Regions from separate parts of the Paenibacillus sp. SORGH_AS_0306 genome, predicted to be linked through region 2. Evidence: riboswitches for the same ligand, from Rfam matches in the RefSeq annotation. Region 2 holds a riboswitch; the other holds the start of a gene.

Evidence for each region. Region 2 has a riboswitch for S-adenosylmethionine ahead of QE450_RS12830 (2-hydroxyacid dehydrogenase). Riboswitches for the same ligand answer to the same signal wherever they lie in the genome.
Region 1: it holds a riboswitch for S-adenosylmethionine, as region 2 does, so the genes downstream of both, QE450_RS15175 (methionine ABC transporter ATP-binding protein) here and QE450_RS12830 (2-hydroxyacid dehydrogenase) in region 2, are expected to answer to the same signal.

What each region holds. Positions count from the first base shown of each region.
Region 1 covers NZ_JAUTBP010000001.1:3,476,625-3,484,762, forward strand. The annotation lists gene QE450_RS15135 (NAD(P)/FAD-dependent oxidoreductase) at 1-747, shown strand, start outside; gene QE450_RS15140 (YuzB family protein) at 827-1,081, opposite strand; gene QE450_RS15145 (NifU family protein) at 1,258-1,503, shown strand; gene QE450_RS15150 (SDR family oxidoreductase) at 1,624-2,394, opposite strand; gene ybaK (Cys-tRNA(Pro) deacylase) at 2,629-3,105, shown strand; gene QE450_RS15160 (hypothetical protein) at 3,265-3,771, shown strand; gene QE450_RS15165 (MetQ/NlpA family ABC transporter substrate-binding protein) at 3,900-4,733, opposite strand; gene QE450_RS15170 (methionine ABC transporter permease) at 4,867-5,535, opposite strand; gene QE450_RS15175 (methionine ABC transporter ATP-binding protein) at 5,535-6,551, opposite strand; SAM riboswitch class I at 6,735-6,883, opposite strand; gene QE450_RS15180 (COX15/CtaA family protein) at 7,063-8,028, opposite strand.
Region 2 covers NZ_JAUTBP010000001.1:2,960,197-2,968,334, reverse strand. The annotation lists gene QE450_RS12845 (glycoside hydrolase family 1 protein) at 1-1,252, shown strand, start outside; gene QE450_RS12840 (LacI family DNA-binding transcriptional regulator) at 1,401-2,378, shown strand; gene QE450_RS12835 (molybdopterin oxidoreductase family protein) at 2,405-4,456, opposite strand; SAM riboswitch class I at 4,682-4,773, shown strand; gene QE450_RS12830 (2-hydroxyacid dehydrogenase) at 5,018-6,046, shown strand; gene QE450_RS12825 (FGGY-family carbohydrate kinase) at 6,018-7,505, shown strand; gene QE450_RS12820 (MFS transporter) at 7,548-8,138, shown strand, end outside.

The DNA.
Region 1 (8,138 bases), 520 kb from region 2:
GGTGTCCCTGGTGCTGCTGAATATACCAGTACGATTCAATCGTTCACAGCTACTCGTGATACGTACTTAAAAATTAATAATTTACCACCTCAAGCTACTGTGAATATCGTAGGTGGAGGATTAAGCGGAATAGAGATTGCAGCAGAGATTCGCGAAAGTCGTGAAGATCTAAATGTGCGTATTCTGGATCGTGGTGAGCGTCTATTGTCTTCCTCTCCTCCACGTCTATCTAAATATGTAGAAGAATGGTTCCGCGAGCATAATGTAGAAGTTCGCAATCATATCAATATTAGTCGTGTTGAAGGGACTTGTGTCTACAACGGTGAATCCGAGCGTATTACTGCGGATGTAACAGTCTGGACAGCAGGTATTCGTCCTGTTCCATTGATCGATGAATTGAACGTCAACCAAGATAACTCTGGACGTGTAATTTTAGATGAATTTTACCGGATTCCAGGTCGTCCTGAAGTATTCGTATGTGGAGATTGTGCTTCTCTTCCTTTCGCAGCTAGTGCACAGGCGGCTGAAGCTCAAGCAGAACAGATTGCTAATGTAATCGTCGCAGGTTGGAAAGGTGAACAACCAAAAGTACATCCATTGAAATTAAAAGGTACACTGGGTGCTCTAGGTAAAAAATCCGGATTCGGTACAGGATTTGGATTCGGTGGCAAAAGTTCTGTTACCGGTAAAGTGCCTCGCCTTCTAAAAAGTGGTGTGCTCTGGATGTCCAAACATCATTTCGGCTAGGATGACTTTTTACTTCATCCCGACTGTATAGTGATATTTAGCATGGTGTTGTTGCTGATTGCATAGAAAAAAGCTGATCTCAATCTAAATCGAGATCAGCCCAAGCATCAGCTTCATTAATTTTTTCCAAAATTAATGTATATAATGTGTCAGCATCTTCTGATGCGACAATTTCTCCGTTTACTAGAGCATATGGCATGGCATAACATTGGCCACAGTTACCTAAACAGCCGTATTCTATAATATCATAGTCAGGTTCTGCTTCTAATTTCTTCATTACCTGATCTGTACCTGTATGCATATTGCTCTGGCAAAACTCAATAATCGGTCTCATGGTTGTATTCCTCCAATCGTTGTTACCTTGAACATCATACTATAAAATGTGTCTAAATATACGCTTATATTGTCATTTTCATAAAGAAATTTGAAATGAGTATAAAAATCATTGCGTAAATGCTGAAATTTTGGTGTATTTATACTATAATATAGTTACGAAAGGAGTTGAACAATATGAGTGAAAGTGTACAAGTAGAAATGTACGATGAAGTATTGGAAGTTCTGGACAAATTGCGTCCATTCTTGCAACGCGATGGCGGCGACGTTGAATTGGTAGACGTTGAGGATGGTATCGTTAAGCTTAAGTTGATGGGAGCTTGTGGTAGTTGCCCAAGTTCAACAATCACGCTTAAAGCGGGTATCGAACGCGCCCTTTTCGAAGAAGTTGAAGGTGTGGAAGAGGTTGTCCAAGTATTCTAATTCAGACTTTTCTATACAGAGGTAATCATAGATTGCCTTCGTGGCATAACAAAAAGCGTCTTGTTTCCTTCGGGGAACAGGACGCTTTTTTGGTTGTTTTTTAGCTACTATTGCAACTGTTTACCCTTTGATATAAGGGCGAATCGGATCAAGTCCACCGGAAATATCCATAATATTGCCTGTAATGAAATCAGAATCCGAATGGCATAGATACGAGATCACACGTGCAATATCTTCTCCACTTCCAGGACGACCTCTTGGTGTTTCATCATCGCTTAGATGAAGTACATCGGCGATCCGCTTTTCTTTGTTATCTCCACGAATATCTCCGGGACAGATCATATTAATCGTAATCGCATTTTCAGCTTCTTCTACAGCTAACGTTTTGGTAAAAGAAACTAATCCTACTTTGGCGGCGGCATAGACAGCACGCTGAGGCCATGATCTGGATTCAGCAGCATGTCCAAACCCAAAATGAATAATCCGTCCCCATTTCTGCTGACGCATATGAGGTAATACACGATGATCTAATAACATCGCTCCAATAAGATTGCCTTGCATTAACGACATAATCTCTGTCCGCTCATAATCAGCGAATAAACGGCGTTCCCGGATAAAAGGGCCTGCATTATTGACAAGAATATCAATACCGCCTAATTGTTGTTCTACTTCGTCTACAAGCTGGTCTATGTCTTCTTCGATAGAGATATCTGCTTGTACAGCAATACAGCGTACGCCCATATTTTCAATGCGAGATTGTAGATGCACAGCCTCTTCATGACTATTCATATAATTTAAAGCAATATCACAGCCTTGACTCGCTAGCGTAAGCGCCGTCATTTTTCCTAATCCTTTGGCACTGCCTGTAATCAGGGCAATTTTCCGATCCAAAAAAGTTCCTCCTCTAGACAATGCTATCGCATATCTTCTACTATATTGCGCTTCTATCATATAATACGTTTGTATTGTAGCTTTTGGATGATACTTATTCTTATCTAGTGTACAGACCTTAACCTATAGATGTCAAAAGGATCACCAAACAACACCGTATATAGGACTACGAATGACGAAAAGATAGTTTATAATAGATGTATTACGCTTTTTTTGGATAAGGAGGTACATTCAATGAGTACTAGCAAAACAAATGCAATGCGTATTTTAGACAAAGAAAATATTGCATACGAGATTATTGAATACGATAATAAAGACGGCAAAATTCATGGTAATGCAGTTGCCGCCAAAATTAATAAACCACCTGAAATGGTATTTAAAACATTGGTCACGCAAAACAAACATAACTTGTTTATTTTTGTGATTCCAGTAGGAGCAGAATTAGATCTAAAAAAAGCAGCTAAAGCAGCAGGTGAAAAAAAATTGGATATGCTACCTGTGAATGAATTGCAGAAATGGACAGGTTATATTCGAGGGGGCTGTTCTCCTATCGGAATGAAGAAATTGTATCCTACTTTTATTGATGAAGAAGCTATGATCTTAGAAACGATGATTGTCAGCGCAGGCAAAATTGGAATGCAAGTAGAACTCGCTCCACAGGATCTTGTAGATGTAACTCAAGCAAATTTTACTCCATTGGTTCATCAATAAATAGTTTGCATATTTTATATAATGTTTGATCATTTATCCTCCTATTTTAATGGCATCATAAAGCTAAATAACATCGGTGTATATCAAAAAAGGAGGTTACATAACACGTTATAATCATTACATCATCCACTTCAATAAAACAGAAAGGAAAATTTAATAATGAGAAGTCTCAAAAAGTTATTATATGTACCTTTAGTTTTATCTATATCATTAGCTACTTCTAGTTCTGTATTTGCAGGTACCGCAACTAGCCATCATGTGTTACACCATTCTGTGAATCGTTCTACTCTAACGCACACACAGATAGACAACCTAGTAACCTATCAACAGACCCGTTTTACTTCAAAAGTTAAAGGGTTACCACAACAGACATTTATACTCTCTGGAGGTCAAGCTAATATTCCTTTTACATATCAAAATCATGTAGATATAAAATTGATCTTGAAAAATACAGGCAAGCAAACAATCGATTACGAAATTAACTTTCCTGATGATACCAGAAATCTTATGAAATCTAGTTTAGTACCTGGTCAGCAACAACAATGGAATTTACCTTTATATGATGTATATAGACAAGCTTCGTGGGGGCTGTGGAACATCTTTGCGGTAACTACCGATGGATCTACAGGAAAATTAAAAGTACAGGCAAGTGTTGTAAATGATTAAGGTAAAACGATCGATCCATCGATCAGCGAAATACTAGATAAAAAAATAAGGTTATAGCCCGTTATCATTTGTATTTGATCACAAATCATAACTTTGGCTATAACCTTATTTTTATTTGTACATTTTAATTAAAATGCTGGGATTACAGCACCATTGTACGTATCTTCGATGAATTTTTTAACATCATCAGAAGTTAAAGCTTTTTTCAATTTTTCGATAGCTGCATCATTTTGGTTGTCTTCACGAGTAACTAAATAGTTAGCATATGGTGCGCTACTTGTTTCAGTCAACAATGCAGATTTAGGATCGATTTTAGCTTCTAATACATAGTTCATGTTGATCATACCCATATCGACTTGACCTAATTGTCTAGTGATAAAAGCCGCATCCATCGGTGTAAATTTAAAGTTTTTTGGATTAGCTGTAATATCTTTTACAGAAGAAGTGATGTTTGTTTTGTCTTTCAATTCAATCAATCCATTGTTAGCCAACAAGATCAAAGCGCGTGCTCCATTAGATACTTCATTAGGGATTGCGATATTTGCACCGTCTGGCAATTCATCGATTGATTTATATTTTGTAGAATACGCACCGAAAGGCTCGATGTGCACAGGTTGTACAGCTTTTAAAGTCATACCACGAGATTTGTTTTGCTCTTCAAGGTAAGGCAATGTTTGGAAGTAGTTTGCATCTAACTGTTTGCCGTTCAATTGAACGTTAGGTTGAATATAATCTGTAAATTCGACAACTTGTAAATTTACGCCTTCTTTAGCAAGTGCAGGTTGAATATGTTTTAAGATTTCAGCGTGAGGTACAGCTGTTGCGCCTACTTTCAATGTTACGGTTTCTGCTCCGCCTTCTGTTGTTCCTGTTGCTGCTGTGTTGTCTGCTGCTTTGTTACCGCAAGCAGATACGATAGCAACCAACATAATACTTAGCAAAATCAAAGTCCATTTTTTCATCTTCTCTACCCCTTTATTAGTTTTGGATTGGTATACGTATATGATACAAATGCTGAATATTTGTGATTATCTATCATCGTATAAATATTCAGCAGAATAACTACTCTATGCTCAATCTCTTTTGTATTACTGTTTATCTTCTCGAAAAATGAACCACTAGACGATCACCAAGCATTTGTAGAATTTGAACAATAATAACCATGATGACTACAGCCACTAGCATGATCGCTGTATCATAGCGATAATAACCATAGTTGATTGCAAGTGTTCCAAGTCCTCCTGCGCCAATCATCCCTGCCATCGCTGTATTAGAGACTAGTGCAACCACAGTAACCGTTAAACCTGCTAGTAGCCCTGGCATTGCTTCACGTACAAGTACGCGCGTTATAATCTGCCACAACGAAGCTCCCATCGCATTCGCTGCTTCAATCACACCACGATCGACTTCACGAAGTGCTGTTTCGACCAATCTAGCAAAAAACGGTGCGGCAGCAATAACTAATGGTGGGATCGTTCCAAGTACACCAATCGTTGTTCCTACTAGAATTTGCGTTAATGGTAAGATCGCCACAATCAGTATAATAAATGGAACCGAACGCAAAATATTAACGATAAACGCGATCACTGCATAGAAATAACGCACCCATGCTACAGTAGAACGCCCTGTAATAAATAACAAAATACCTAATGGCAATCCTAGAATTAATGTAAATAATCCAGAAGCGCCTACCATTTTGAGTGTATCTAAGGTCGCTGTACCGAATTCATTCCAATCAATTTGTGAGAAATCTAATTCACCCATCAGTTGATCACCTCCACATCGAGACCTTCAGCGGTCAATCCATCGAGTGTACGCTTAATGTCTCCTTCTGTTCCTTCAAAGCGAACAATCAACTGTCCATACGGTACATTTTTTAACGTTGAAATCGTTCCTTGCAAAATAGCAAAATCGACTCCAGTTTGACGTACCGTTTGCGAAAGGATCGATTCATACGTTTTATCTCCCAAGAAAGACACTTTGACAGTCAATGAATTAGGAACATTTGGTGCTGTCCATGAAGTAATTAGTAATTCAGCATTATTAGACTCATTTAAAATAAAATCACGTGTCACTTCATGCTGTGGCTTCAAAAAGACATTTGTTACAGGCCCTTGTTCTACAATGCCGCCCCGATGAATAACAGCTACTTTATCACAAATGCTCTGAATAACATGCATTTCATGAGTGATTAAGATGATTGTTAAGTTAAAGCGCTCATTGATATCGACCAGCAATTTTAAAATCGAATTTGTAGTCTGAGGATCAAGAGCAGATGTCGCTTCATCACAAAGCAATACATCAGGGTCACTAGCTAGTGACCGAGCAATACCGACACGCTGCTTTTGTCCACCTGATAATTGAGCAGGATATTTATTGGCATGTTGTTCCAATCCAACTAGAGCGAGCAATTCTTTCACTTTTTCTTTAATGTTGCGTTCCGGTGTTTTGACTAAGCGCAAAGGAAAAGCGATGTTCTCATACACTGTCGCTGAAGATAATAGATTGAAGTGTTGAAAAATCATACCTATTTTGCGTCGTCTTGCTTGTAAGCGCGCTTTGTTCAGCTTGGTCATTTCCACACCATCGATCCATACTTCACCAGAGGTTGGACGTTCTAGTAAATTAATACATCGAATCAATGTACTTTTACCTGCACCGGAGTGACCGATAACGCCGAAAATCTCGCCTTTTTCTATTTTCAAATCTATACCGCTTAACGCAGGGCTTAGATTTTTCCCTTTACCATACGTTTTAGTAATACTTTTTAATTCAATCACAGATAGGTGCTCCTTCCTTGTACTTCTTCATTCCTGCATTCATATTACATTAATCATATATAAACCATCGAATAAGTCGGATATATTCTCGCTATCATATATGTCGGTATTCACTTCTCTCTTCTTTATACAAAAAAAGAACCCTTTCGCAGAAAAGGGTTCTCTATTATTAGAGATACTTCCTTCTCATCTGCCAAAATCGCTATGTACCAATTGCACACGCCATTTTGAAGGAATTAGCACCATGACATTTTGGAAAACTACGTAATAGCTATTCCAAAATCGGTTGCCGGGTTTCATCGGGCCAGTCCCTCCACCACTCTCGATAAGAAAATATGAAAAATTCGAATGAAAATGAAAATCTTTTCTCAGTATAGTGAACTTCACACTCTTTGTCAAAGCAAAAATGAATATTTCCTAAGGAAATTAGAAATTTTTCATCAATTGTTCATCTGACGCAATCTATTGGATGTATATTCACTTTTTATTGCTATCTAAATAGATCATACGGTTATACATTTTGCCCTAATTTGCCACGTGTACCACGACTTAATTGCCATACACGCACACTCATATAACATAACACACCGAATAAAATCTGAATCAACAACGTATGCAACATGCTGGAGAAGAAATACCACTCTGGTATTTTCATCGTTACAATATTCAACATACCACTTAGAATCTGCATGATAATAAATACGATCGCAGTCACTCCAAGCTTACGAATACCTGGATTATATGGATGACGACGGTAGGCATAATGTGCTAGCACTGCAATAACGATTAACAGACTATAAGCGGCTACGCGATGGAAAAATGCTACCGCTACCCCACCGGATAATTCAGGTAAGATAGAACCATTACATAGTAATACGCCAGAACACCCACCTCTAGAATCGGTATGTGTGACAAAGGCTCCTGTATACACCACCATGTATGTGTAGATAGTTGCGAACCATGTTAGATTACGCATTCCTTTACTCACCGGTGGTTCATCTGGAATTGGCAAATCACCTTTTTGCTGATCCATCCGCCTTGCACCAAGCGCCATCATCGACGAACTAGCAAAAGCGATCATTGCAAATCCGAAATGTAGTGCCATGATTGGAGCAGATTGTGAAAACTTAACAGCTAATGCACCCATAGCTGCTTGTACTAGTACAAATAACAATGTAAAAAATGCATAAATTTTAAGTTCACGATGTTTATTGAAAAGCATAAATCCAATAAATGAGAATAGAGCCGTGACTCCGGCTAACCCACTCACAATACGATGAGAATACTCAATTAAAGAAGAAATCGTATGAGAAGGAATAAATTTGCCATGACATAATGGCCATTCGTTTCCACAGCCCAATCCTGAATCAGACTTAGTTACTACCAGTCCACCCATAGTCGCTAAAAACATAACAACACAAGTGATAAAACTCAACCATTTTAAATGCGTAGTTGTTATTCTAAACCTTTTTGCCATTACGAGAATCACCCGCTAGTTATAATATAGTGACATTATTTATAGTCTTTATTTATTATAACGAATTGCTAGTAATCACTACCGTATCCTTTGTGACAAAATATGTTCAA
Region 2 (8,138 bases):
TCGTTACAAAGAAGATATTGCTCTAATGGCGCAACAAGGTCTTAAGGCATACCGCTTTTCGATTAGCTGGCCACGTATTTATCCACAGGGTAAAGGTGAAGTCAATGAAGCAGGCTTGGTCTTTTATGATCAATTAATTGATGAATTGTTGGCTAATCAGATCGAACCAGTATTAACGTTATATCACTGGGATGCTCCACAAGCGCTCGCAGATGAATATGGAGCTTGGGAATCCAGAGAAATGATCGAAGATTTCAATCAATACTGTATTACATTGTATAAACGGTATGGAGATCGAGTAAAATACTGGGTATCTCTTAATGAGCAAAATTACAATTCTAACCATGCGTTTATTACAGCGATGCATCCACCGGGTGTGCATGATCGCAAACGTTTTTATGAAGCCAATCATATTGCTTTTCTAGCTAATGCCAAAGCGATTGAATCTTTCCGTCACTATGTCCCGAATGGTAAAATTGGCCCTAGCTTTGCTTATTCTCCTTCTTATCCGGCTAGTAGTCAGCCTCGTGATATGCTGGCGTATGAGAATGCCGAAGAATTTCAAAATAACTGGTGGCTGGATACGTATTGTCTGGGTCATTATCCACAGGTAGCACTTCGTTATCTGGAAGAGCACGGTCTGGCTCCAACATTTGAAAAAGGTGATATCGAATTATTAACTAAAGGGATTCCTGATTTTGTCGGTGTTAATTATTATCAGACGATTACGTATGAATTTAATCCGATTGATGGTGTCGCTGAAGGCAAAATGAATACTACCGGACAAAAAGGAAGTAATGAAGATACGGGAAGACCAGGTCTATACAAAACAACGCCTAATACTCATTTAGAAACGTCAAATTGGGACTGGGCGATCGATCCAATCGGCTTGCGAATTGGATTACGTCGTATTACGAGCCGTTATGGACTGCCTGTCTTTATTACCGAAAATGGATTAGGCGAATTCGATAAGCTAGAAGCTGATGGAAGTATCCAAGATGATTATCGCATCGATTATCTACGTTCTCATTTGGAACAATGTCGTGAAGCGATTGCTGACGGTGTAGATCTAATTGGTTATTGCAGTTGGTCATTTACCGATTTGTTAAGCTGGTTGAATGGCTATCAGAAACGTTATGGGTTCGTCTATATCAATCGTGACGAAGATAGCGAAAAAGATATGCGCCGTATTCCGAAGAAAAGCTATTACTGGTATCAGCAAGTAATTGAAAGTAACGGAGAACAGTTATAATTTAATAATGATATGTATAATGTATAACAACCGCCTTGTCTTGGATAGAATGTTCAAGAAAACAGGCGGTTGTTTATCGTTGGTCTTATTTTTGAGCTATGATAGAAGTAATTGTGTAAGATTTATGATGACAAGAAAGGAGTCACTTATGGTCAATATTAAGCAAATCGCCCAGCAAGCAGGAGTCTCGGTGTCTACCGTATCTAGAGTGCTCAATAATCATCCTTATGTTAGAGCAGATAAACGAGAACGGGTACAGCAGGTCATTGAGCAAAATAGCTACACCCCTAATTCACAAGCTATTAATCTGATTCGTGGCAAAACCAAAACGGTTGGTTTGATTTTACCATTTAGTCATCATCCGTATTATCACGCCATTATTGCAGGTGTGATGGAAAAAGCTTATCAATATGGTTATCATGTATTGCTATGTCAGACTTCGTATAATCCAGATCAAGAACGAGAATATCTACATATGCTCAGTACAAGACAGGTAGATGGAGTTATTGCATGTTCACGTGTATTACCATGGGCAGAATTACAATCATACAGTGATTCAGGGCCGATCGTTGTCTGCGAATATACAGAAGAATCCAATCTATCGGCTGTATATACCGATCATTATGGAGCTTTTTGTAGCGGAATTCAGTATTTATTAGATCGTGGGTATACTCGTATCGGTTATTGTATCGGTCGCAAAACAAGTGCAAGCAGTCAGGAGCGATTTCGTGCATACCAAAATACACTCCATGCCGCAGGGCTTGAAGTGTATCAGGAGTGGATTTTTCCAGATTGTATCCATATGAGTGATGGTGAACAGATTGCCAAGCGGATTGCGACTATGGAGTCACCTCCGTCTGCGTTAATTGTAACAGGGGATGAAGCCGCCGCAGGTGTTATGTTAGGCGCACGTCAATATGGATTGCGTATTCCTGAGCAGTTAGCAATTATCGGGTATGATAATCAACCGATCTCTGCCGGATTACAACTCACTACAATCGATCAGAATTTACAAGAAATCGGCAGACAAGCGTTTTCTTTATTTTATGAACGTAGCCTTGATACTACTATCATGCCAGTCAAGCGACAGATTCCTTATACATTAATCGAACGCCATAGTGTGTGAAGTGAACGATTATTGGATAAAAGGAGTTAACTTGATTTTTTGATTACATCGACACGACCGGAGAAGAAGGTTGCACCGCCACCCATATCAGCCAAGCGATCTGACGTGAGTGCATTAACTAGATGGGTAGCTTGCTGATTGTCAGTGTCTGCCCATAGCCCCTGGCTGACGACAACGCCTGGCAATACATGTTCACCTACAGTAGCAAGCAGTTCACAAGACCCTCGTTCATTCCATACGGTTACCCAGTCGCCATCTTCAATACCAGCATTTTGCGCATCTATTGTATTCATAAATAGCTTCGGTGACTTTTCAAGACCGATATGTTTGGCATTGTTCGAAAAGGTTGAATTTAAAAAGTTATGATTAGGTCCCGGTACAAAAATATAAGGATGAGTGCCTTGCTCATGAAGTGGTGTATAGGTTGGTAGTGGTGGTAATCCATCACGTTCCATATCGGCTGAATATAGTTCAATTTTGCCACTTGGTGTAGGCAGACGATCCGGGAAAATATATTGTCGATCTGCTTTGACATATTGATGCTGAACTAATGAATCATACGTAATATTTTTCAGTGCCGGATTAGCAGGATGATCTAAAGCTTGCCGAATTAACTGCTCATCACTATCTTGTAATGCTTCATCTTCATAACCCATGGCCTTAGCAAGCAAACGAAATACTTCGGTATTGGATTTGCTTTCACCATATGGAGCAACAACTGGTTGTTGAATCTGCATATAATGATGCCAGTACGAAGCATAGAAATCGGTATTTTCAAAAGCAGATGTTGCTGGCAAAACAATATCGGCATATTTAGCTGTTTCAGTTAAAAAGAGATCATGCACAACAGTAAACAAATCGTCTCGTGCTAATCCTTGTCTGACAAGCGTAGCTTCTGGAGTCACAACTGCTGGATTAGAATTGTACACATATAGCGATTGCACAGGTTCAGACTCTTCTAATAATACCCGTCCCAATTGATTCATATTAAAAGAACGAGTATTGCGATTAGCTAATAAGTCTGGACGTTGTAATGCATTTTCATTAAATGTTAGTTGGAACGTATTAGATTTAATAGCACCGCCACCGCGTACTAACCATTGTCCTGTGATAGCAGGTAGGCAGGCAATCGTACGTACATTCATACCGCCGTTATCATGATGTTGAAGACCATTTCCGATACGAATCAGAGCAGGGCTAGCATCGCTATACATACGAGCTAATTGATATAAATCATCGACAGGCACGCCTGTAATTGTGGATACAGTAGCAGGGTCATATTGCTTTACATGCTCACGCAATTGTTCGTGCCCTACTGTATATTGCTTCATAAAATCCTCATTCACTTTATCTTCAGCAAATAAAATATGCATCATCCCTAAAGCGAGTGCGCTATCTGTTCCTGGCAAAATCGGAATAAACCAATCCGCAGATCGTCCAGTTTGATTTTTGTGCACATCGATCACAATAACTTTAGCGCCTTTTTTGCGAGCTTGTTGCGCTAAAGTCACTTGATGCATATTAGTGCTAACTGCATTAATACCCCAGAAAATAAATAACTGTGTATCTACCGTATCTTCAGGATCGGTACCAATACTGCCACCCATTGTATATTTATAACCTGCTGAACCAGCGGCTGTGCAAATGGTGCGCTCTAAAAGACTTGCCCCCATCCGGTGGAAAAAGCGGCGATCCATCCCTTCTGCGGATAGATTGCCCATATTGCCATAGAAGCTATACGGGAGAATACTTTCAGGGCCGGAAGTGGATATTAATGTTTTCCACTTGGAAGTAATTGTAGTAATCGCTTCTTCCCATGAAATAGGTTCAAAAAGACCTTCGCCTTTTGCTCCGATCCGCTTGAGTGGAGTAGTCAGGCGCTTGGTATCATAGATACGTTCTGTCATATTACGAACTTTGTTACAGATGTTCCCTTTGGTAACAGGATGATTAGGATCTCCAGCAATTTTGATAATTTTACCTTTTTCTTTATGAACAAGCAGTCCGCACTGATCAGGACAATCCAGTGAGCAGACTGAAGGAAATACTCCATCTTGTTGATCAACATAACTAGACATACATCATGCTCCTTTCGTAATACCCATACCTTAATAATGACAGAAATAGACTTTAAATACGTTATAAACTATCATAAATCAAATTTTAGATTTAATGTTGACTTTTTTACTAGGTTTAATTAGAATAAAGAAAATTATTTCGAATTCGACAAATTTAGATGTTTTATACCTTATCGTGTCTGATATCGATTTGCAAGTTTTTTTCGACAACTACATACATTAGATTTTCTATCCAGAGAGGTGGAGGGACTGGCCCTACGAAACCTCGGCAAAAACGTGCCAATTCCAGCAAGCTTGAATCGCTTGGGAGATAGGAAAGCAGGATGAATTATTGCATTATTTTATTCGTATGATTTGAATATTATAATGAATAGATAGCGAACCTCTTTCCTTGATGTGGGAAAGAGGTTTTTTGTATATTGTCGTTGACTCAGTTGATTATATTGTCAAATAATGACCTTATTAGTAGCAAACCAAGAACTCACTATATCAAGTCACTTTCTTACTTTAAAGCTTCACTTAAATAACACTGCACCTAAGTGTACCAAAGGAGATTGAATAATGAAAATATTAATTACCGCCCCTTATCATGAGCAAGGTCGTCAACAACTAGCAGATACGTTTGGAGAAGTCATTTACCGTTGCTGGAAAGATCATGGGCAAGCTTATCAAGAAGAGGAATTGATCTCTTTATTACAAGCAACCGGAGCAGATGCCATTATTGCAGAATTAGATCAAATTACTGAAAAGGTAATTAAAGCTGTACCTCATCTGCAATTTATCGGTGTCTGTCGAGGAACTCCTTCTAATGTAGATGTACCTGTGGCTACAGATCGTCGTATTCCTGTGTTCTATACGCCAGCACGTAATGCACAAGCTGTAGCTGAAATGGTAGTCGGCAGTCTAATTACCTTTTTACGCAGTATTATTTCATCCAGCCAATGGTTAGAAGCAGGGGAATGGCAAAGTGGTAGCTTAACTGCTTATCTCAAGTTTAAAGGTAATGAACTGGCTGGCAAAACAGTCGGTATGGTTGGTTTTGGAGCAGTAGCCCAGCGTACAGCAGGTATACTACGGAGCTTCCCTTGTGATATTCGTTATTACGATCCCTATGTAACCAGCCCTGATCCGCGTGATCAAAAAGTATCGTTAGCCGAGTTATTTGCTACAAGCGATATTGTATCGATTCATTTACCTGTAACCGAAGATACCAAAGGATTAATCGGCACAGAATTATTGCAATCAATGAAAAAAGACGCCATTTTTGTGAATACTGCACGTTCTGTAGTGGTAGATCATCATGCACTGGTTGAACAATTACAACAAAATCAAATCCGTGGAGCGATTATCGATGTGTTTGATCAAGAACCGCCACTTCCTAAAGATTATGAACTGATTTCATTGCCAAATGTTTTAGCAATTCCACATTTAGCAGGTGCCACTTATGAAGTTGAAGATCATCATGTAGAAATTATGAATACGGCACTCATAGAGTGGTTTGAGCATCATAACACCGCAGTGAAAGTACTTTATAATAAAGCGATTTTGGAGGATATTAACGATGACACAAAAAGCCTATCTAGTCTTTGATATCGGTACCGGTAATGCTCGTGTAGCTGTTGTCGATATCAACGGTAACGTATTGTCGATTGAGCGAGCTGATATTTTGTATCACAATGACAATCAATATGCAGATGCACGTCATTTTATACCGGAAGTATTGTGGGAACAGATTGCAGGGCTTGCTAAGGTAGCACTATCTAACGTTCCTGATATTCAGATTATCGCTGTCACTTCAACGAGCCAGCGTCAAGGTATCGTACTGATTGATGAAGCAGGTGAATCTTATCTAGGATTACCGAATATTGATAATCGGGGACGTGAGTGGGAAGAACACTATAGCGACCAATCTTCTATTTATCCGATCACAGGCAGAACACCGTCTGCTTTATTTTCAGCAATGAAATTAGTCGGATTACGCGAGCGTCATCCTCAGCAGTATCAACGATTGAATCGTTTTACCAGTATTAGCGATTGGGTAACGTATGCGCTTAGTGGTGTGTTGAGTTACGAACCGTCTCAAGCATGTGAGACTCTTCTCTATAATGTAGAACATAGTGATTGGTCTACAGAAATGTGTCACACCTTTGGCATTGCACCAACAGTGTTGCCTTCATTAATACCTTCAGGTAGCGTGCTCGGGACATTAACGCCGGCTACAGCAGCAGAATTGAACTTGCCTGTAGATACACCTGTTATCGTAGGTGGCGGGGATACGCAATTGGCTATCCATAGTACAGGTGCAGGAGCAGAAGATATCGTTATTGTATCCGGTACAACTACACCTATCGCTAAGATTACAGATACATTTACAACAGATAAATCAGCACAAGCATGGATTAATGCGTATACAACACCACATCAATTTTTGATCGAAACGAATCCAGGTATCACCGGTCTGAACTATCAGAAATTGCAATCTATTTTCTATCCCAATGAAGGATACGCCATGATGGAGCAAGAGATGAATGAACTGGAAGAAAGTCAATGTGTAGCAGCATTAGGTTCTTATTTATCGTCTGCCAAAAATGCGCGTGTACGTGGCGGATTTCTATTCGATGCTCCACTGTCAGATCAATTAAGCCGGGCTCATTTTGTCAGATCAGCATTACACGAGATTGCTTTTTCTATCAAAGTGAATTTCGATCAATTGGCACAGGTGGTCTTGCTGGATCGTCCGTATATTTGGGCATGTGGAGGAGGACTACAGAGCCGTACACTTATTCAAAGTATTGCTGATCTATTAGGTAAAGAAATCCGTATCCGCACAGGATTTGAACATGCTTCGATTGTAGGAGCAGCTTATATCTGTAATGAAGCTTTGGATATACAGTCTACTCAGACAGAACAGATCACTACATTTCAACCACAATCTTCTGAGGCATTGCAAAAAGATTACCAACAATGGCATAAGGCGCAGCTCTTTTTTGCACAATTACAATTAGCGGAGTCTGCGACAACGGCTTCTTCATCTGAAAGTAGTATTTGAGAACAGTAGCTTACCAGTAAAGTTGAAAAAGGAGTGTATGTCATGAACGTATTAGATCGTATAGGGATTCCCAAAACATTAGTATGGGGATATCTCGGAGTATTGATTTTTATGATGGGAGATGGATTAGAAGCAGGTTGGTTAAGCCCTTATCTGGTAGAACGAGGGCTTAGCGTGCAGGATGCCAGTCTTTTATTTACGGTATATGGTATTACACTAGCAATTGCGTCATGGTTTTCTGGCGTATTTTTAGAAGCATTTGGAGCCAAAAAATCAATGTTCATTGGATTTATCGCTTATGTAATCGGTACATCTGCTTTTATCGCTTTTGGTATAACCGATCTAAATTATCCTATTATGTTATTAACGTATGCGGTTAAAGGATTTGGGTATCCATTGTTTGCTTATTCTTTTTTAACATGGGTAACTTATCGTAGTCCTGAGCACAAATTAAGTACAGCAATTGGCTGGTTCTGGGTAGCTTACTCAGGCGGGATGTTTGTATTAGGTGCATATTATTCCAGTTATGCGATCAAAAATCTAGGATATATGCAGACGTTATGGAGTGCTGTTGTGCTTGCTGGAATCGGTGCTATTTTTGCTCTGTTGATCAATCGTGACCGTTTACCCAAA